DNA from 2 places in the Nicoliella sp. ESL1120 genome. Region 2 is predicted to be linked to the other one. Evidence: predicted binding sites of a transcription regulator. Region 2 holds the regulator's gene; the other holds the start of a gene.
The links. Region 2 encodes HrcA, which represses chaperone genes, less so after heat shock. Its sites were predicted from a motif close to TTAGCACTCNNNNNNNNNGAGTGCTAA; they were not measured.

Region 1: groES (co-chaperone GroES) is a predicted target of HrcA. The motif match lies at 5,018-5,044, and genes of this name have one in related genera.

What each region holds. Positions count from the first base shown of each region.
Region 1 is NZ_CP196383.1:1,506,172-1,518,035, forward strand. Features, by position in the region: gene ACSYTE_RS06530 (glycosyltransferase family 4 protein) at 1-907, opposite strand, end outside; gene ACSYTE_RS06535 (APC family permease) at 1,026-2,861, opposite strand; gene groL (chaperonin GroEL) at 3,024-4,643, opposite strand; gene groES (co-chaperone GroES) at 4,703-4,987, opposite strand; gene ACSYTE_RS06550 (redox-sensing transcriptional repressor Rex) at 5,200-5,832, opposite strand; gene ACSYTE_RS06555 (ATP-binding cassette domain-containing protein) at 6,004-7,965, shown strand; gene tsaD (tRNA (adenosine(37)-N6)-threonylcarbamoyltransferase complex transferase subunit TsaD) at 8,011-9,024, opposite strand; gene rimI (ribosomal protein S18-alanine N-acetyltransferase) at 9,058-9,657, opposite strand; gene tsaB (tRNA (adenosine(37)-N6)-threonylcarbamoyltransferase complex dimerization subunit type 1 TsaB) at 9,641-10,354, opposite strand; gene ACSYTE_RS06575 (acyl-[acyl-carrier-protein] thioesterase) at 10,437-11,186, opposite strand; gene rsmI (16S rRNA (cytidine(1402)-2'-O)-methyltransferase) at 11,196-11,864, opposite strand, start outside.
Region 2 is NZ_CP196383.1:912,142-924,005, forward strand. Features, by position in the region: gene infB (translation initiation factor IF-2) at 1-1,241, shown strand, start outside; gene rbfA (30S ribosome-binding factor RbfA) at 1,261-1,617, shown strand; gene truB (tRNA pseudouridine(55) synthase TruB) at 1,708-2,619, shown strand; gene ribF (riboflavin biosynthesis protein RibF) at 2,629-3,564, shown strand; gene hrcA (heat-inducible transcriptional repressor HrcA) at 3,658-4,695, shown strand; gene grpE (nucleotide exchange factor GrpE) at 4,715-5,278, shown strand; gene dnaK (molecular chaperone DnaK) at 5,325-7,190, shown strand; gene dnaJ (molecular chaperone DnaJ) at 7,312-8,499, shown strand; gene lepA (translation elongation factor 4) at 8,618-10,459, shown strand; gene ACSYTE_RS04035 (uracil-xanthine permease family protein) at 10,613-11,864, shown strand, end outside.

The sequences.
Region 1 (11,864 bases), 590 kb from region 2:
TCGCAATTCCATAAATCACTAATACGGTTTGCCGATGGGTCAATCCCATTTGCATTAATCGATGATGCAAATGATGTTTGTCAGCATGTGAAATTGGTTGCCGATTCAATAATCGCCTTAAAATGGCATATACAGTATCAGTAATTGGCACCCCCAGAATGATTACTGGAATGATGACTGTAATGAACGTTGCATTCTTTAATCCGTTTAGTGAAAACACTGAAATCATAAAACCAATAAATAGCGATCCCGTGTCCCCTAGATAAATTCTGGCAGGAAAGAAATTATATGGTAAAAAGCCAACACATGCTACAACCAAAGTAAAAATCATGATTGATACGTATGTATTGCCCACATTCAAGAAGAACATTCCAGTAATCCCCATTGTCGATAATGCAATAATTGCGACTCCAGTAGCTAGTCCATCGAGTCCATCAATCAAATTCACTGCGTTAGTAATTGCCAAGATCCAAACCCAAGTAATCGGCAAACTTAACCAGCCTAAATGAAATGATCCCAGTAGCGGCAATGTTAGAACGGTCATTCGAACATGTCCAAAAAAGAACACGAATAACGATGCTAAGGTAATCCCAAAAACTTTTTGACGCGGTTTTAAGGTATAAATATCGTCTAACACCCCGGTTAAAACAATCAATATTTCACCACCCAGGACTCCCCACAACTGAGGTCCTGGAATTAAGTTCCGCATTAAGCCGACCGTTGCAAAAGTATAGGATGCAAATATTGATAACCCACCAAGCGTTGGCATCGGAACCTTATTGACGCGCCGTTTATTGGGATCGTCTTCAGCCCCAATTTTAAATGCCAATTTACGAACAAATGGCGTCAAAATTGCCGATATAAGCATTGTCGCAAATAAACAGACAATTATTTTTAACTTCACCATTCCACCTCCCTTGAAAAATAATTATTAAATTTAATTATACAAATCTCACAATCTAAAAACAACCCAATCAAAAAGAGTTATCACAATTGTAATATAGCGATAACTCCTGTTTAATTAATTATTTCAAATGGTAATTATAAGTGCTTACCACGATGTTTTGACGTGAGTTTAAAGCTGCACGCAACCGTAAACCACTTTGATTATGCAGAATTTGTTGCCAATGATGCTTAGGGACAAATTGCGGAACCAATACAGTGGTTGTATTCCCGTCGTGTTCGGCACGCTTGGCAATCACATCACAAAAGCGCAACGTTGGATTAACGATTGAGCGATATGATGAATGAATATCAACGAACCGAATTTCTGGGAACGCAACCTTAAAGTCGTTGGCCACCTTTTTTTCGCGTTCTGGATTAGAATCAAACGAAACATGCATCGCGATGATATCATCACTGATCGATTTAGCATAGGTAATCGCATTCATCGTCATGGTCGTAACGTCACTGATCAAAACAATTACAGTCGAACCACTAAATGATTCTGGAATTTCTTGCGCCTTATGGCTAACTTCCAGTTGGGTGCCGACCTTACGATAATGCTCATTGATGCGATAAAATAAAAGGATCAATAGTGGCATCACGATGAAGTATGGCCAGACGTTTACAAAGTGGAGTAGCAATAAGAAAACAACTAGGATTGCCGAGATCAACGCCCCGATGAAATTAATGGTCGCCTTTAAGACCCATGCTCCTTCACGGTGCTTGCGCCAATGTAAAATCATCCCAGACTGTGAAAGTGTAAATGGAATGAATACCCCGATGGAATACAGGGGTACTAAGAGGTTCGTTTCCCCATTGAACATAATGATTAGGATCAATGCCCCAATCGCAAGTGAAATAATCCCGTTGGAATATCCTAACCGATCACCCTTATCCAAGTAGGCGTGCGGTAAAAATTTATCGCGTGCTAAATTATAAGCTAGAATTGGAAACGCTGAAAAACCAGTGTTTGCAGCCACTGCTAAAATCATTGCGGTGGAAAGTTGTAATACATAGAACATAATTCCACCATGGCCGAATACGCCTGCTCCAATTTGTGACAGCACCGTCACATGTGCATTCGGCTTAATTCCCATGTAATAACTCAAAAGTGTAATCCCACCAAAGAAGAACCCTAAGATCAAAGCCATGATAGCAAGCGTATGTGAAGCCATCTTTTCACGGGGTTTTTTAAAGTTAGGAACCGAGTTACTAATTGCTTCCACTCCAGTTAGCGATGAAGAACCAGAAGAAAAAGCCTTGAAGAATAATAGCAGTGTCATTCCCTGGACTGGGGTACCAACTGCGCTAGCAGCTTGGTATGTAATATGTCCAGTTAAAATATTATACCCGCCCCAAATAATCATGATAAAAATCATAAAGATGAATAGGTAAACCGGCACCGTCAAAATCGATGCTGATTCACGCATCCCCCGTAAATTCAGTAACATAATTAATACTACGATCAAGCATGAAATCAGGATTCGATAATTATATAGTGCTGGAATTGCGGAAGTAATTGCTTCGGTTCCAGAAGTGGTCGAAACCGCCACGGTCAGCATATAATCAACTAGTAAGGACCCACCAGCAACTAACCCAGTCGTCCGCCCCCAATTATCACTAGCAACTAGGTATGCACCCCCACCAGATGGATAGGCGTAAATAATTTGTTGATAGGACAACGTGATTGCCAGCAAAAGAATCAAAACTAATGCTGAAATCCAAATTTGGTAAACTAAAGCAGCTACTGAAAGGGTCAGCAATACGGCTGTAATCTGTTCGGTCCCATAAGCAACCGATGAAAGAGCATCAGAAGAGAGCAAAGCCAATCCCTTAAATTTATTCAAGGAATTACCACCCTCATCAGTTGATTTCAATGGCTTCCCAATTACTAATCGTTTTAAATAACGCCACATGAAAATGACCTCACTTTTTAAGTCTTCATTTTTTAAGATAATATAAATTTGTTTATGCAATTCTTAATTTTACTACAATTTGGTAAATATTTCATATTGAATTTTATTAACAAAAAAAGAACCGCTAAATAGCGATTCTTTTAAAGCAGAGCTTAATTTAAATTACATCATGCCGCCCATACCTGGTTGTGGAGGCATTGGGGTGTTATTATCATCCTTTGGTTCGTTTGCTACTACGGCTTCAGTAGTTAATAACAATGCTGAAACAGAAGCGGCGTTTTGAAGTGCTGAGCGACTAACCTTGGTTGGGTCAATGACTCCAGCCTTGATCATGTCTTCGTAAGTTCCATCAGCAGCATTGTAACCAATTCCAGGTTTTTGACCTCTAAGGTGGTCAACGATCACGGAACCATCAACCCCAGCATTGTGAGCAATTTGTCTAACTGGAGCTTCCAATGCACGGCGAACGATTTGAACCCCGGTGTTTTCATCGCCTTCAGCCTTAATGGCATCAATATCCTTTAAGATATTAATGTAAGCTGTTCCACCACCAGGAACGTAGCCTTCTTCAACGGCAGCCCGCGTAGCGTTCAAAGCATCTTCGATTCTGTACTTACGTTCCTTTAATTCGGTTTCGGTCGCAGCACCGACACGAACAACAGCAACTCCACCAGCTAACTTAGCAAGGCGTTCCTTTAACTTGTCACGGTCAAAGTCAGAAGTCGTCTTTTCAATTTGGGTCTTAATTTCGCTAACCCGATCAGCAATCTTAGCCTTGTCACCAGCACCTTGAACGATCGTAGTGTTATCCTTAGTAATGTTTGCCTTAGCAGATTGACCTAGTTGTTCTAAGGTCGCATCCTTTAGGTTTAATCCTAAATCGTCAGTAATCACAGTTGCACCAGTTAAAGTAGCGATGTCTTGTAATTGATCCTTCCGACGATCACCGAATCCAGGAGCTTTGACAGCAACCACGTTGAAGGTCCCACGCATCTTATTCAAAACAAGGGTTGGTAATGCTTCACCACCAATATCATCAGCAATGATCAAGAGTGAACGCCCTTGTTCAACCACTGATTGAAGAACTGGTAAAATGTCTTGAATGTTATTAATCTTTTTGTCAGTAATTAGAATGTATGGATTATCCAAATTAGCTTCCATCTTATCGTTATCAGTCACCATGTATTGTGACATGTAACCACGATCGAATTGCATTCCTTCAACGACATCTAGGCTAGTTTCAACCCCACGGGAATCTTCAATGGTAATGACCCCGTCGTTACCAACCTTTTCCATTGCATCGGCAATCAATTCACCAACTTGCTTGTTAGCAGAAGAAATGGCAGCGATTTGAGCAATATCGTTTTTGTTCTTTACTTCGTGTGACATCTTGTGTAATGCCTTTACAGCTACTTCGGTAGCCTTTTCGATTCCGCGGCGAACGCCAACTGGGTTAGCACCAGCGGTAACGTTCTTCAAGCCTTCGTTGACGATTGCTTGGGTCAATACAGTGGCAGTCGTAGTCCCGTCACCAGCAATGTCATTAGTCTTGGAAGCCACTTCAGCAACTAATTTAGCTCCCATGTTTTCAAAATGATCTGGGAGTTGGATCGCCTTTGCAATCGTTACCCCATCATTTGTGATGTTTGGACCAGCACCTTCTTCTAGGACAACGTTACGTCCCTTTGGTCCTAAAGTAGTCTTAACCGTATTAGCTAATTTATCAACACCGTTAAGTAATGATTTTCTTGCATCTTCTGCAAATTTAACTTCCTTAGCCATCAATTATCACCTCATGAAATTATTTTTTGTTTTTTATGATTTTAATTTTAATTTATTAATTAGTCGACAACTGCAACTAAATCCTTTTCATGTAAAACTAAGTAGGATTGGCCTTCGTAGTCAACGGAAGTGCCAGAGTACTTGTCGAATAGAACGGTTTCGCCTTCCTTAACTGCTGGTGCAACTGTCTCTCCGTTATCCAAGATCCGTCCAGCACCGACAGCGACTACCTTTCCAGTTTGGGGCTTTTCCTTAGCATTACTTGCTAAGACAATCCCGCCGACTGTCTTTTCCTTTTCCTCTTCAACTTCAACGATCACACGATCACCTAATGGCTTTAACACATTAATCCCTCCAATTAAGTTTACATAAATTTAGCACTTGAACTATGTCAGTGCTAATTGTTATCTTTAATATATATTCTTTTAATTTTAATTGCAAACATTTTGACCGCTGCCCAAATAAAAAAAACGCTCATGCAACTTTGCATGAACATTTTATCGAAATCAGATTAATAATGCGATGATTTAAAACTAGGAATCTTGAATCTAAAGGTTTACTTAATGTAATGTTCAATAAAGTAAATCAAGGTCTGTAACTCATTCGTTAAATCAACATTTTGCACCGTTACGTTCTCGGGAGTTGATAGACGGACCTGGGTGAAGTTAAGAAAGCCCTCCGCCCCCGCTTTAATGGCATTATCGCAAACTTCTTGTGCCACTTTAGAAGGCACAGTTAAAATAACGACCTTGATCTGTTGATCCCTTAATTGTTGAACCATTTCTTCATATGAATAAATGGGGACCCCATTTTGAATGGTGTTAATCATTCGCTCCTTAGTATCAAAGGCAGCAGCAATCCTAACGTTGCTATCACGATGAAAATTAAAGTTCAGTAGTGCCTGTCCAAAGTTTCCGACCCCGACTAATGCAACGTTAGTCAAACGGTCTTCATTTAGAATCCGCTTAAAGAAATTCAATAAATTCTCAACATCATAACCATAGCCACGTTTACCAAGCGCCCCAAAATAGGAAAAATCCCTTCTAATCGTAGCAGAGTCCACTTGAATTGCGTCCGCAAATTTATTTGATGAGATTCGTTCAACGTTTGAGTCATGTAAAATCGTAAGGTATCGATAATAGATCGGCAATCTTTTTGCGGTTGCCCGTGGAATTTTATTTTCAGCCATAAGTCTTTCCTCCCGGCATTTTCGTTCATAAAAAAACGTTTCCAGATTATTTTATCATAAAAAAAGACTTTGTGAAATATTAATCAATTATATCGATTTTCATAATTTCATATTATATGTAAATTATGATAAAATTATCCTTAAACTACTATAATATAAAGGGGTGAGGACTTGCAAATCTTACAAGTAAATAACGTAACCAAAAGATTCGATGGTGTGCCAATTTTCACAAATGTTAATATGAATATTGAAAATCATGCTAGAATCGGGCTCGTTGGCCGCAATGGAGCCGGTAAATCAACGCTAGTTAAAATGATTATTGGTGAAGAAAGCATCGACGAAGGGAAGATTACTGAAAAAAACGGCCTTACAATTGGCTATCTTTCACAAAATACGGGTCTTCATTCAGAACGAAACGTCTGGGATGAGATGTTAAGCGTGTTCGCCGAATTAATTAAAACGGAACACAAGATGCACGCGTTAGAAATACAAATGAGTGATCAACAGGTTAATCAAGATCCACAAAAACTAGCAGAAGTCACTAAATCATACGACACGATTCAGGCTAACTTTACCGCTAATCATGGGTACAGTTATAAAGCTGAAATCAAGGCGGTTTTAAACGGATTTGGTTTTGGAGAATCATTCTACGAACAACCCGTTAATTCTCTTTCAGGTGGGCAACAAACCCAACTTGCATTAGCGAAACTGCTCCTTGAAAAACGCGACCTCCTTATTTTAGATGAACCAACCAACCACTTAGATGTTGAAACGATCACATGGTTGGAAGGCTACGTCCAAAACTATCCTGGTTCGCTTTTGATCATTTCACATGACCGTTACTTCATGGATAAGTTAGTCAATGAAGTCTATGACTTGGATAACGGAACGCTAACATATTACAAAGGTGATTACACTAGCTTTGTGAAGCAAAAACAAGCGCGCTATGCTGAACGGCTCCATGCGTATGAAAAACAGCAAGCTGAAATTAAAAAAATGCAGGACTTTATTGATAAAAACATCGTTCGGGCATCGACTACTAACCGTGCTCAGGCACGTCGTAAACAATTAGAAAAAATGCCAAAGCTCGAAAAACCATTTGATAATAATAAGGTCGCTCAATTTCGATTCTCAGAAGCAAAGCCCAGTGGTAACATCGTTTTAACAGTTCGGAATCTGGCGGTCGGCTATGATGATCAGGTTCTAGCTAGTCCAATTAACATTGACGAAAAAAAGCACCAATCGATCGCAATTATCGGACCCAACGGGGTTGGTAAGTCGACCCTATTAAAAACCATTTTAGGCAAGCTACCAAAATTAGCGGGGACCGTTTCATTCGGGACCGGAGTCAGCATTGGCTACTACGATCAAAAACAGACTTCCTTACACAGTAATAAAACCGTTTTAAATGAAATTTGGGACGACTACCCTACTACTCCAGAAGGCCACATCAGAACCATTTTAGGGAGCTTTTTATTTTCTGGTAATGACGTTGAAAAAGTCGTCGGTAACCTTTCTGGTGGTGAAAAGGCGCGTTTGATGCTCACCAAATTATCAATGGATCACGATAATTTCTTAATTCTCGATGAACCCACTAACCATTTGGACATTGAAAGTCGCGAAGTTCTTGAAAATGCATTGAAGCAATTTGATGGGACGATCCTATTCGTTTCACACGATCGATACTTCATTAACCAAGTTGCTAGCGAAATTATTGAAATTACCCCTGAAGGATCAGAAAGATACCTAGGGGATTATGATTACTATATTGAAAAAAAGGAAGATCAAATCGCCCAAGCACAACACGAGGCCGCTAAATTAGCTGCTGAACATCCCGAAGCGGTTCAACCCACCGAATCGAAGGGCAAGGTCGATTACCAAAAGAGTAAGCAAGACCAAAAGCAACGGCGTAAATTAGAACGCCAAATCAGCGAAATTGAGGAACAAATGGGCAAGCTCAGCGAACAACACGCTCAAATCGAGGATCGAATGGCCCAACTAGCTGCTGATCAAAAGATTAGTGAACTTGAGGAACTCCAAAAGAATCTCGATCAAGTCAACCAACAAAATGAAAAACTATCAGATCAGTGGACTCAACTAAGTTTAGAACTCGAAGATTTAAATAATGAGTAAATAAAAGGACTGAATCAAAAATTTTGATTCAGTCCTTTTTGAATTTTATTGAGTTACATCAGGAGCCCATTCAAACTCAAGGCTCGGGTCAGCATTTAAATCGAGGCCTGCAAAACGACCTTCTTTAAACATAATAAAGCCAGCTGCACCAATCATCGCAGCGTTATCACCACATAGTTTGCGTGGCGCCATTATTAATTTCGTATTTGGTAGTTGATCAATTGCTGATTGCAAGCATGTCCGCAGTCCATTGTTGGCAGCTACTCCTCCTGCTAAGATCAATTGTTTGACTGGGTAGTTCTCCAACGCCCGCAGTGTTTTATCTACTAAAACATCTACGACCGCATTTTGAAAACTAGTTGCCAGGTCATCATGATTCAACTTATCACCTACTTGTTCTGCGTGATGGTAAGTGTTAATAAAGGCACTCTTTAACCCACTAAAACTAAAATCATAATTAGATGACTTATCCATTGCTCGTGGAAAGTTAAATGTATCCTTACCCTTCGCTGCCATCGCATCAACAGTAGGCCCGGCGGGGTAGTTAATCCCTAACACCCGACCAATTTTATCGTAGGCTTCACCAGCGGCATCATCGCGCGTTTCACCAATAATTTCGAACTGGCCCTCTTTGGGCATGTAAACCAATTCAGTGTGGCCACCAGAAACGACTAATGCAAGGGTTGGAAATTCAATTGGCTCGACAAAACGAGCAGCATAAATATGCCCCGCGAGGTGGTTGACTGGAATTAACGGAAGGTGGTGAGCCCACGCAACCATCTTAGCAGCAGTCACCCCGATCAAAAGCGAACCTACTAATCCAGGCCCATAGGTAACGGCCACGGCATCTAAATCATCATAGGTAACATTGGCCTCTTGCATCGCATCACGAATACAGATGGTAATTTCTTCGATATGATGACGACTAGCAACTTCTGGAACTACGCCACCAAATCGTTTATGGCTATTGATCTGTGTGGCTACGATGTTAGAAAGAATTTGATTGCCATCTGCAATAATTGCGACACTAGTTTCATCGCAACTAGACTCAAATGACATGATTAAATTACGCTTCAAAATTATTCCTCCAAATTATAATCCATAATTAATTGGGCTATTATCAATTTCACTAATATCTAGCGTCATATCAATGGCATCTTCTTGATTATCAATATAGTAGTTATTTTTAATGCCTGAACGTTTAAATCCTAAATCAGCATAAAGATGCTGAGCACGATAATTACTACTTCTCACTTCTAGCGTGATCTTTGAATAGTCAATGCGACGCGCTTTTTTAATAATTACCGTTAACAAGTAATATGCAAGCCCCCGATGTTGAAATTCTTTTTGAACCGCTAGATTCGTAATATGGCATTCCTTATTATTATCAAACATTGCACAACCAATGAATGCAACCAATTGATCATGATATCTAATTACTAAGTATAAACGATCTTGATCACGCTTAAGTTCCCTTAGCATCGTATTGTAATTCCATGGAGTTTTGCCGTCATAAACAGATTTTTCAATCTTTAATAACTCTGGGGTATCTGTAACCATGGCCCTTCCAATAAAGTACTTAACATTTTTAATTTCAATCGTATGGTTTTTAACCGCAATTTGTTGTTCACGAAATACTGCTTCACTTTTTAAAAATAGGCTATGGTACCATTGCTTAAACTTTTTTAACATATGAACTTGAATCCTCTTTTGGGTGTAGTTTTTGCCAATCGGCTTCTGCTTTCGTCAATCTCAAATAATTAGGAACAAACGTATCAATGTCTTGAACTGGTGGTAAAGTCTCGCCAAATAGTCCTAGGTTTGCAGCTTGAGGAAGGTTATCTAAATTATTAATCATCGTAAAATTAGCAGGCAAGCGATCGTTAAAATGATTAGCATCACCTAATCCAATAATCGATTCATTTTGATAGGCCTCCATTTTACTCAACCAACGGGATAATGAAACGTGTTGATCAGGAATCACTGCAACTGGGCGTCCGTTTTGAATCCGATACAATCCAGTAAACATGTTCTCATTTCTGGCATCAAACACTGGATTCACTAATTGACCTTCAATATTGATATTCAAAGCCAATGTTTGCAAACTAGAAACCCCCACTAATTTAATCCCTAGGGTAAATGCTAATACCTTAGCAGTCGCAGTTGCAATCCTAATTCCGGTATAAGAGCCAGGACCATCAGCAACTACCACGCGGTCTAAATCGCTGGGCTGCATTCCACAATCTTTCATTAGATTATCGATAATCGGTAGTAAGTATTGAGCATGTTTTTGATGCGTCGTTGTTGTCGTTGTTGCTAAAATTTGTTGATCCTCTAAGATCGCGATACTTAGGGGGCGATTGGAAGTATCCAATGCTAAAACCTTCATAAAATAATCTCCCTATTGTTGTTAATTTTTATCATGCTTATTATATACCATTATAAAGCATTAAAAAAAGCGAACCAGATGTTTAATCTACCTCGCCATCGTGTTGCCAAGTAATATTAGCAATTGCTGCTAATTGTTGATTGTGATAAATTTCGTGCTTCGTAACAACGGTTCCATCAATTTCTTGATGTTCATAATTACTTTCAATTACGTTGCCATAACGCACTTCGCTATCATATTTTAGGTTAATGTGAGCAGGAATGTTTTGAACTAAAAAATCATATGGTAATAAATCAGTCATCCAATCCAAATAACGAGTATTGTTGACGTGAATGTTCGTATCAATATCGCTATAACGGATTCGATACTGGCGACTATTAGATAATGATTCAATCTTGCGTGGCTTTTTAATTCGAGGAGTTAACTTCACAGCATTAGAATGATACGGATCAACAATTTGATGTGGGATCGGTGCTAAACGCCGTTGTTCAATATTCATTGAAACCCATAAGCTTTTGATGTAAACGCACTGACTGCCCTTCTCATCTAAAATCCAAAACTCTCGAAAGGCAAAAAATTTATTATAAGATGTCGATTGGGTTTGGATGGTAATATTTTCATCCGTCTTAGGAAGATGATTAATTTCTAAATCATATTGAATGACCACCCAAGTTACCCCAAACGATGCAATAAATTCATTGGTTAACCCAAGCTCTTCATTTTGATCCTCAGAAACTAAAATTGCCATGTTAAGGAGCATTGGTAACGTAACTCGATTCTGATTATCAGTTTCATAATAAGTGATTCGATGTTTTTCACTAAAGCGACTCACGATAAATGGTCAATCCTCCTTTTCAATATGGTGATATAGGTTATAAACTTCTTGCTTTTTAATTTGGTGTAACTTAGCAACTTGCTTAATCGCAACGTTTGGCTTATCACCTTGCGCAATTAAATAATCGACCTGTTCAACCATCGAAAGCCCGTTCAGTTCATCATCTTGATGATCATCGATTTGTGCCTCTGAATTGCCCTCAACAATAATTACGAATTCTCCCATAATTTTATTGTTGGCAGCCCAATCTAATAATTCAAGCAAGGTCCCCCTATGAAAATCCTCATACCGCTTTGTAATTTCCCTACATAAGACAGCACGTCTTCCTTCACCAAGTACGCTCGCCATGTTCTTAAGGGTTTTTCTTAAACGATGTGGCGCCTCATATAGAATGAACGTTTCTTGATGACGGTTCAGATCTTCAAGTTCAGCGATTTGATCTCTTGGCTTCCGATTCAAAAAGCCATAGAAATAAAAGGGTTGTGGTGATAACCCAGATGCAATTAGTCCAGTTAATCCGGCATTCGCCCCTGGCAATGGAACGACTGGGATATTAGCCTCAATACAAGCAACCACTAATTCGTGTCCTGGATCACTTATCGATGGCATTCCCGCATCGCTAGCTTGGGCAATGTTCATTCCTGATTGCAATTTTTGAATCAATTCTGGAATCCG
Region 2 (11,864 bases):
TGCCACAAACCATCGAAGCCATTAACCATGCTAAGGCTGCAAAGACCCCAATTATCGTTGCAATCAATAAGATTGATAAGCCAGGGGCCAACCCAGACCACGTTACTGAACAACTTAGTAACTACGGATTAATTCCTGAAGACTGGGGTGGTGATACCATCTTTGTAAAAATTTCAGCTAAATTCGGGACCAACGTTGATGAATTATTGGACATGATCCTATTGCAAGCTGAAGTGATGGAATTAAAGGCTAATCCACGGCAAAATGCTGCTGGTTCAGTAATCGAAGCTCGTCTTGATCGTGGAAAGGGAACCGTTGCAACGCTGTTAGTTCAACAAGGGACCATGCACGTTGGGGATCCGATTGTAGTTGGTGATACCTTTGGTCGAGTGCGGACTATGGTTAATGAACACAACCAAGAAATGAAGGAAGCCACCCCATCAACTCCTGTTGGAATTACTGGATTGAACGACGTTCCAGAAGCAGGGGATCGGTTTATTGTCTTTGATGATGAAAAGACCGCCCGTGCTGCTGGAGAAAAACGGGCTCAAGCAGCTCAAGAAAATGATCGTCGTCAAACGAACCATGTTACATTGGATAACTTGTTCGATTCACTTAAAGAAGGTGAAATGAAGCAAGTTGATATTATTATTAAAGCTGATGTTCAAGGTTCAGTCGAAGCACTTTCTTCTAGTCTTCAAAAGATTGAAGTAGAAGGAGTGCGTGTTAATATCATTCATACCGGAGTTGGAGCCATTAATGAAAGTGATGTTGCCTTAGCAGAGGCAAGTAACGCAATCATTATTGGATTTAGTGTTCGTCCTACCCCACAAGCTAAGGCCCAAGCTGAAAGCGATAACGTTGATATTCGTTTACATCAAGTGATTTACGATGCAATTGATGAAGTGGAATCCGCTATGAAGGGAATGCTAGAACCCACATATAAGGAAGAAGTTACTGGTCAAGTTGAAGTGAGAGAAATTTATAAAGCTTCTAAGATCGGAACAATTGCTGGTGGGATGGTAATCTCAGGTTATATTAACCGTGATAGTAAGGTACGGCTAATTAGGGACAATGTTGTGATTTTTGATGGCGAACTTGGCAGTTTAAAACGCTTTAAAGATGACGCTAAGAGCGTTAAACAAGGTTTTGAATGTGGGCTTACAATTGAAAATTATAATGATATTAAGGTCAATGATGTTATTGAAGCCTATATTATGAAAGAAGTTCCAATCGAATAATTCGATCAAGGAGGATACTATGGCACAATATCGTGTAGGGCGACTACAACAAGAAATTCAAAGAGAAGTTAATGATTTGTTATTGAAGGAAGTACGTGACCCCAGAGTTAAGGGCGTTACAATTACCGGAGTGGAAGTCACTGGTGATCTTCAACAAGCAACGATTTTTTACAGCATTCTCTCTGATAAAAAGAGTGATGAAGAAAATACCCAAAAGGGATTGGATAAGGCAACCGGAATGATTAGAAGTGCGTTAGGCGCTCGGTTAAGAAACGTCTATAAGACACCAGAAATTCATTTTGAATTAGATGATTCAATTCAATACGGGAGTAAGATTGATCAATTGATCAATAAACTACAACGCGAAGATAAATAATTTTAAAAGAGTAGGTAATAATCATTTGTTATCTACTCTTTTTATGTTTCAATTAATATTAATTAGAGAAAAGATAGGGAGTCGTTAATTATGGATGGAATCATCCCATTGAACAAACAACGTGGAATGACTAGTTTCGATTGCGTCAGAAAACTACGTGGAATTTTGCAAACTAAAAAAATTGGACATAGTGGAACGCTCGATCCAAACGTTGACGGTGTTTTACCAATTTGTATCGGTAGTGCAACTAAGGTGGTTGATTTTTTGATGAATTCTGGAAAAGTTTATCGAGGAGAGATCACCCTTGGGATGTCAACGACTACCGAGGATTTAGATGGTGATGTTGTTGAAAGGAAGGCAATTACGGATCCGTTTTCAGAAGCATCAATTAATCAGGCGATGCAACGGTTGGTTCAACCTGAACTGTTACAAATTCCACCAATGTATTCAGCTGTAAAAGTCAATGGTCGCCGTTTATACGAATATGCACGGGCGGGTGAAACTGTAACACGGCCCCAGCGGCACGTTCGCATTGACTACTTTAAAATTATTGCTCCCATTGAATATGATAAAGAAGAACAAGTTCAGCGAATCAAGTTCGAAGTAGGTTGTGGAAAGGGAACCTATGTCCGCACTTTATCGTTTATGGTTGGCCAAATCTTAGGGGTACCAGCTGTAATGTCTGATCTTACTAGGATTAAGAGTGGCGGCTTTACGATTGATGAATCGGTTACGCTAAGTCAAGTGAAAGCAGCGATGGAAGATGGCAACATTAGTAATGTTTTGTATCCAATTGATCATGCACTGGGTGGATATCAAAGTATTGAATTGAGCCCGAACCAGTGGAAAACGGTGCAAAATGGTGGATTTTTAAGTCCCCAAGATATTAATATGGATAATGATGAAATTGCTGTAAGGTTTAATCAGCAAATTAAGGCGTTGTACTATTACAATCATGAACAGGGATTTTATAAACCATTAAAAATGTTTAGTGTCAATTAGGAGTTTACAATGAAAATTTTAAAGATTCACCATCCAATGAAAGATTTAAATTTGAATGAACCAGTTGTGCTTGCAATGGGTTTTTTTGATGGGCTCCATTTGGGTCATCAGCAAATAATCAATCGAGCAAAATCAATTGCTGAAAAACGCGGAGTTAAATTAGCAGTTTTAACTTATGATCATCATCCATCAATCGTATATCAACAATTAAACGCGCATGATAAGCGTTACTTAACGCTGATGGATTATAAAATGGAACTCTTTGAGCGCTTAGGCGTTGACATCGTATTCCAGATTAGTTATACAAATGCATTCCAAGCGCAAAGTCCACAGGAATTCGTCGATAATTATCTTTGTCGCTTTAATGCAGTGGCGGTAGTTGCTGGTTTTGATCATACTTATGGAAAAAAGAATGCTGATATGAATTTATTACCTCAATATGTAAAGAATCGTTTTGAAGTGGTTGATGTTGCATCCTTTGATATTGACAATAAAAAAGTGAGTTCTACTCGGATTCGCCAAAACCTAGATGATGGTCATATTGATACCGTTAATCGGTTGTTAGGCAGGCCCTTTGTTACTACGGGAACTGTTGTGCATGGATTTGCTCGCGGGCGTGAGTTGGGATTTCCAACAGCTAACGTTGAGCATAGCGAATATCAATGGTTGCCAGCAATTGGAATCTACATTGTAAGGATGCAAATTGGTGATCAATGGTACGATGGGATGGCTTCGATTGGCCGTAACGTGACGTTTGGTGATTCACATCCCATTACCGTTGAAATTAATTTATTTAACTTTGATCAAAATATTTATGGTGAAGTAGTAAATATCGAATGGCTCCATTGGACGCGCGGTGAGGTTAAGTTTAACGGGGTAGAAGCCTTGATCGATCAGCTGCATCAAGATCAAAAAACGGCTCAAAAGTTTTTAAGTGATTTGTGAGTGTCTTTCTTGACTTATAATCGCTCCTTTGGTAAATTATATATGTAGCTTAGCACTTGAAGGATATGAGTGCTAAAAAAGGAGTGATTATTAATGCTAACAGAACGTCAAGAATTGATTCTTTCTGGAATCGTTCAGGATTATACTCAATCGGGAACGCCTGTTGGTTCTAAAGCATTAGTTAATCAACTTCCGTTTCACGTTAGTTCTGCTACGATCAGAAATGAAATGGTGGTTTTGGAAAATATGGGGTTAATTGAAAAAACCCACTTATCTTCCGGACGGATTCCATCGATTAATGGTTATCGTTATTACGTCGATCATTTGACATTGTCAAAGGTCAATACGATGAGTGATCTGGAAATCATTCATAAGGCGTTAGATTCAAATTACCATAAGATCGATGAGCTAGTTCAAAAATCTGCTAATATCCTATCTGATTTAACTAACTATACTGCTTTGACTTTGCAGCCAGAGCAGGCTCAAAGTAGGCATCTAAAAGGATTTAGATTGGTTGCATTAGGTGATCAACGTGTTATGGCGATTCTGGTAACTGATAATGGGGATGCGGAAACTGAATTGTTCCGCATTTCCGATGGTGTTACCGGTGAACAACTAGAGTCAGTCGTTAATTTGATTAATGATCGACTTGTTGGTCAGCCATTATCGGTGGTATTAGAGCAACTAAAATCTGTAATTCCAATGGAAGTTAATAAGTACTTGCATTCTCCGAATGGCTTTATTGACATCTTGGATGAGGTCCTTATGAGAGCAACTAGAGATCGCCTTTACGTTGGTGGTGAAATGAACCTATTGAGTTTTACCAATCAAAGCGATGTTAGTTATCTCAAACCGCTGTATTCGATGTTAAATCAATCTGGTGAAATTTCTAAGTTTTTAGGAAATTCAGAAGATGGTGTTTCGGTTCAGATCGGTTCTGAAATGAGTAATGAATTATTGAAAAATTATAGTGTCATTACAGGGACCTATGATGTTGGCCAATACGGTAAGGGAATGATTGCTGTGTTGGGGCCTACTCGAATGCCTTATTCGAAGGTAATTACCTTGGTCAGTGCATTTAGAGAAGAGCTTACCAAGCGTTTGTTAGGTTACTATGGAGGAAGCAAATAAATCTAGAGGAGGGTTTTGTTTGGCATCTAAGAAAAAGCAAGATGAAGAAAAGCAAAATTCTGCGGAAGCGACTGAAACAGAGAAGTTAAAGGCTGCAGATGAGCAAGCTAATGCTGAAGACAAACAAGCTGATAAAGCAATTATTGATTTAAAACGGCAGTTGGATGATATGGAGAATAAGTATCTACGGACTGCAGCTGAGTTGCAAAACGTTCAAAATCGGGCTAAAAAAGACCAAGCAACCATCTTGAAGTATGATGGCCAAAAGCTTGCAACTAATATTTTACCGATCGTTGATAATTTAAACCGAGCCCTTGAAGTTAAGGTGGATGATAAAGCCGGTCAACAACTTAAACAAGGGGTTGAAATGGTTTCGAACCACCTAACTAAGGCTTTGAGTGATAGCAACATTAAAAAAATTGATGCGGAAGGCAAGAAGTTTGATCCGAATTTCTGTCAAGCCGTTCAAACGGTCCCAGCAGATGATGCTCATCCAACTGATCACGTTGTGAAAGTATTACAAGATGGCTATCAATTAGCTGATCGTGTGATTCGTCCAGCGATGGTCGTTGTTGCAAAATAAACAAACAATTAATAAATAAAAAATAAAAAGTGAGGTAAATTAAATTATGGCTAGTAACAAAATTATTGGAATTGATTTAGGAACTACTAATTCAGCAGTTGCCGTTCTTGAAGGTAACGAACCAAAGATTATTCCTAATCCAGAAGGTTCAAGAACGACTCCTTCAGTCGTTGCATTTAAAGATGGTGAAATTCAAGTTGGGGAAGTTGCAAAGCGTCAAATGATCACTAACCCGAACACGATTTCATCAATCAAGAGCCACATGGGTGACAGCAATTACAAAGTCGATGTTGATGGTAAGAGCTACACTCCACAACAAATTTCTGCAATGATCTTACAATACATCAAAAAGTTTGCTGAAGACTACATTGGTGATACTGTAGACAAGGCTGTTATCACTGTTCCTGCATACTTTGATGATGCCCAAAGACAAGCAACTAAGGATGCTGGTAAGATCGCTGGATTAGACGTTAAGCGGATTATCAACGAACCTACTGCTGCTGCTTTAGCTTATGGTTTGAACAAGAAGGATAACGACCAAAAGGTATTGGTATATGACCTTGGTGGTGGGACCTTTGATGTTTCCGTTCTTGAATTAGGTGACGGTGTGTTCCAAGTCCTTTCTACTAATGGTGATACTCACTTAGGTGGGGATGATTTCGATAAGAAGATCATGGACTGGTTGATCGAAGGCTTCAAGAGCGAACACGGAGTTGACTTATCCAATGATAAGATGGCATTACAACGGTTAAAGGATGCTGCTGAAAAGGCTAAAAAGGACCTTTCAGGAGTTTCTGAAACTGAAATCAGCCTTCCATTTATCGCTTCTGGTGATGAAGGGCCACTTCACTTGACTGCTAAGTTAAGTCGTTCTAAGTTCAATGAATTAACTGCTGACTTAGTTGAAAAGACGAAGGCTCCATTCGATAATGCATTGAAGGATGCTGGTTTATCAACTTCTGACATTGATAACGTTATCTTAAATGGTGGTTCTACTAGAATTCCAGCCGTTCAAGAAGCTGTTAAGCAATGGACTGGCAAGGAACCAAACCACTCTATTAACCCTGATGAAGCCGTTGCCGATGGTGCTGCTGTTCAAGGTGGGGTGCTAACTGGTGATGTTAAGGATGTTGTGCTACTTGATGTTACACCACTTTCCCTTGGTATTGAAACCATGGGTGGGGTCTTCACTAAGTTGATCGACAGAAACACGACCATTCCAACTTCAAAGAGCCAAGTCTTCTCAACTGCCGCTGATAACCAACCAGCTGTTGATATCCACGTCTTACAAGGTGAACGGCCAATGGCTGCTGACGATAAGACGCTTGGTCAATTCCAATTAACTGATATTCCTGCTGCTCCTCGTGGAATTCCTCAAATCGAAGTTACTTTCGATATCGATAAAAACGGAATCGTTAACGTTTCCGCTAAGGATAAGGGAACAGGTAAGTCCCAAAAGATTACCATCAAGGATTCCAATGGCCTTTCCGATGACGAAATCAACAAGATGATGGATGAAGCAAAGGCTAATGCCGATGCTGATGAAAAGCGCAAGGAAGAAGTCGACTTAAAGAATGAAGTTGACCAATTGATCTTCCAAACTGATAAGACTTTGAAGGATGTTGAAGGTAAGGTATCCGAAGACGAAATTAAGGCTACTAAGGATGCTGAAGCTGCTTTGAAGAAGGCCAAGGAAGAAAACAACCTTGATGACATGAAGGCTAAGAAGGATGAACTACAAAAGCAAGTTCAAGAATTAGCTACTAAGTTATATCAACAAAATCAACAAGCTCAAGGTGGCGCTGATGCTGGTGCAAATGCTGGTTCAGATTCTGCTAAGGGTGATGACAACACAGTTAACGGTGACTTCCATGAAGTTAACGATGATGATAAGAAGGACAATAACAAATAATAATTGTTATTAATTCGTTGTCATAAAAAGTCAAAGTCGCTGAATTAGACTTTGGCTTTTTATTGTCTTAGGGGTTTGAATCCTTTAAAATAAAAATAGATATGAACTTAGGAGGAAAATAATGGCTGGAGAAGATTATTACAAGGTGTTAGGCCTGGATCATGATGCCAGTGAAAGCGATATTAAACGTGCATATCGGAAGCTAGCAGCAAAGTATCATCCAGATGTTAACAAGGCACCCGATGCGGAAGCTAAATTCAAGCAAATCACTGAAGCATATGAAGTATTGAGTGATAAGAATAAAAAGGCGAACTACGATCAATACGGATCAGCAGATGGGCCTCAAGGCTTCGGCGGCGGTGGAGCCGGCGGTGCTGGTGGTTTCGGCGGCTTCGGTGGCGGCGCTGGTGGCTTCGGTGGCGGTGGCTTCGAAGACATCTTTAGCCAATTCTTTGGTGGGGGTGGCCAACAAGCGCATAACCCGAATGCACCAACGCAGGGACGTGATCTTCAATACCAAATGGGGCTTAATTTTGATGAAGCCGTGTTCGGTAAGAAGACAACGATCAAGTATAATCGTGAAGCGACCTGTCAGACCTGTGGTGGAAATGGTGCGAAACCAGGGACCAAGCCACAAACCTGTCAACACTGTCATGGAAATGGCTATGTGACCGTTGAACAAAATACGCCGCTCGGTCGGATTAGAAGTCAACAGGAATGTCCAGTTTGTCACGGGACTGGGAAGGAAATCAAGGAAAAGTGTCCTACTTGTCATGGTGCTGGTAAGACTGAGCAAGCCCATGAAATTGCTGTTACGGTGCCAGCTGGTGTAGATGACGGCCAACAGATGCGTTTACAACAACAAGGGGATGCAGGAAGTAATGGAGGTCCTTACGGGGACTTATACATCCTATTCTCAGTAAAACCAAGCAAGCACTTTCAACGTGAAGGAACTCGGATCACCTATAAGCAAACGATTTCATTTGCCCAAGCCGCACTGGGGTGTGAAATTAAAGTGCGGGCTTTAAATGATGATCAAAAGACCGAAGATGGCGAAGTCAGCCTAAAGATTCCGGCAGGGACCCAAACAGGCACGAACTTCCGTCTGAGGGGCAAGGGAATTCCAAACGTCAACGGGGCCGGTCGTGGTGACGAAGTGGTTAACGTTAATATCGTTACGCCACGGAACTTGAATAAACGGCAACGAGAAACGTTGAAAGAATTCGCCGATGCTAGTGGTGAAGACATCAATGTAACGCAAAATCAATCATTTTTCGATAAAATGCGCGACAAGTTTGATAAGAAATAGTTAATAATGGCCAGCCAATCGCTGGCTTTTATTGTATCTAATTTGTTATCAGTGTCAGTGGTTGTTATAATTAAGAGAAATAATTACCGTAACGAAAAAGAAAAAGGCAGGACAAAAAATGGATCTTAATGAAATGAAGGAACACCAAAAATACATTCGGAACTTTTCCATTGTCGCACATATTGATCACGGAAAATCAACGCTGGCTGATCGAATTCTAGAATTGACCGATACGGTCGCTAAGCGGGATATGCGGAATCAACTATTGGACAATATGGAATTGGAACGGGAACGTGGAATCACGATTAAATTGAATGCTGTTAAATTGACCTATCATGCTAAGGACGGTCATGACTATGAGTTTCATTTAATTGATACACCTGGGCACGTCGATTTTTCTTACGAGGTTTCAAGAAGTCTAGCAGCTTGTGAGGGGGCATTGTTAGTTGTTGATGCTACCCAAGGGGTAGAAGCTCAAACCCTAGCGAATGTTTATTTAGCCCTTGATGATGACTTAGAAATTATCCCAGTCATCAATAAGGTCGATTTGCCATCTGCACAAGTAGACGAAGTGAAGGCTGAAATCGAAAACATGATTGGCCTAGATACTTCTGATGCAGCGTTGACCAGTGCCAAAACAGGGTTGGGCGTTCCAGATTTACTTGAAAAAATTGTGAATGATATTCCTGCACCAAGCGGTGATATCGATGCCCCACTAAAAGCGTTAGTATTCGATTCCGTTTATGATGATTATCGCGGAGTCGTATTGAGTGTTCGTTTGGAAGATGGGGTTGTAAAGACCGGCGATAAAATCCTATTAATGAATAGTGGGACTCAATATGAAGTCACTGAAGTAGGGGTCAACTCTCCGCATCCAGTTAAGCGCGATTATTTAATGGCAGGAGACGTGGGCTACATTACCGCTAGTATTAAGGATATTAATCAAACCCGAGTTGGTGATACCGTTACATTGGTCAATAATCCAGCTGATAAGGCCCTTCCTGGTTATCGAGAAATGAATCCGATGGTGTATGCAGGGCTATATCCTACTGATAACGCAAAGTTTGGCGATCTGCGTGAAGCCCTTGAAAAGCTAAAGTTAAACGATGCTTCACTAGAATTTGAACCAGAAAATTCGCAAGCGTTAGGATTTGGATTCCGTTGTGGATTTTTAGGGTTATTGCATATGGATGTAGTTCAAGAACGGCTAGAACGTGAATTTAACCTTGATTTGATCACGACTGCGCCTTCCGTTACCTACCACGCATTTACAAATGATGGCAATGAAGTAGATGTTCACAATCCCTTCGAAATGCCAGATGCTTCTGCCATTAAGAAGATTGAAGAACCGTTTGTGAAAGCAACGATTATGGTTCCCAACGACTACGTGGGGGCGGTAATGGAGCTTTGTCAAAAACGACGGGGGCAATTTGAAACGATGGATTATCTTGATGACACGCGGGTCAATGTGATTTACCATATGCCCCTTTCGGAAATTATTTTTGATTTCTTTGACAAATTAAAATCAGGAACCCATGGATATGCATCATTGGATTACGAAGTTGATGATTACCAACCAAGTGATTTAGTTAAAATTGATATTTTGCTGAATGGTGATCAAGTCGACGCCTTAAGCTTTATTTCACATCGATCATTTGCTGCTAGTCGGGCGCGTGAAATCGTTGGGAAACTTAAGACAATCATTCCACGCCAAAACTTTGAAATTCCAATTCAAGCCGCGATTGGTGCGAAGGTGATTGCTAGAACGAACGTTAAGGCATACCGTAAAGACGTGACCGCTAAACTATATGGTGGTGATCGGACTAGACGGATGAAATTACTGGAAAAGCAAAAGGCCGGTAAGAAGCGGATGAAAGCGGTTGGAAAGGTCGACATCCCACAAGAAGCCTTCATGGCGGTGTTAAAGACCGATGAAGATGAATCCGATGGTTCGAACTAGATTGACATTTATGGTTAACTACAGTAATCTATTATTAATATAATATCTTTAATTAGTCCAGAGAGACTAGAAGATGGTACGAATATCAAGCACTGATTTAAAGCCCCCATTAACTAGTCTGTTAGTGGGGGCTTTTTTGAAAGGAATTTTAGAATGAAGAATAATTTTCATGATGATGATGCAGTATTAGATGTAAATGATAAGCCAAAGTTAATCCCATGGGTTGGGCTATCCTTACAACACATGTTTTCAATGTTTGGAAGTACGGTAATCGTACCGTTACTAGTGGGGTTAAGTCCGAGCATTGCACTATTTTCATCCGGGGTGGGGACCCTGCTTCACATCTTAATCACCAAACGCCAGATTCCCGCATATATGGGATCGAGTTTTGCATTTATCGTTCCTATGGCTTCATTGATGAAAACGACAGGCTATCCTGGAATTGCGCAAGGGGTGGTAACGGTTGGAATCGTGTATCTGATTGTTGCAGCTATGATTGCAATGATTGGTAAAGATTGGGTCGATCATTTATTGCCGCCGATTGTAGTCGGTCCGATCATTATGGTGATTGGGCTTTCTTTGGCGGGTAGTGCAGCTAATGATGCGATGATGAATAATAATCATTATGATATTAAATTCTTCGGGATTGCTCTTCTTACCCTTGCACTAGCAGTGTTCTTTAACATGTATTTAAAGGGATTCTTAGGCCTGATTCCCGTATTACTAGCCATTGTTTGTGGTTATATAGTTTCGATCTTTTTGGGACTAGTTAATATTAGTGTAATTGCCGATGCCCCGTGGTTCAAAATGCCACCGTTTGAATTGCCATTTATTAACTATTCTTTTCATCTAAACGTTGGAGCCATTATTGCAATTGCACCGATTGCATTCGTGACAATGACAGAACATATTGGACATCTGATGGTATTAGATGAATTGACCCACCGCGATTATTTCAGATCACCTGGATTGAACCGCACCTTAGCCGGTGATGGAGCGGCATCGATTGCAGCTGGGCTTTTAGGAGGACCTGCTGTAACTAGCTATGGTGAAAACATTGGGGTAATGGCCATCACTAAGGTTCATAGTGTGTATGTTTTGATGGGGGCCGCCGTCTTTGCTATTTTATTTGCGTTCGTTAACAAGCTGAACGTGTTAATTATGCAGATGCCAAAACCAGTTATTGGGGGAATTAGTTTCTTATTATTCGGGACCATTGCAGCTAGTGGGATTAAGCTCATGGTTGAAAAACAAGTCGATTTAAATCTCAAGCGTAACCTTATGATCGCATCGATCATTTTGGTAATTGGGGTGGGGAATGCTTATTTACAAATCGGTAATCAATTTCAATTTACTGGATTAGGGTTAGCAACTGTAATCGGAATTATCTTAAATTTAATCCTTC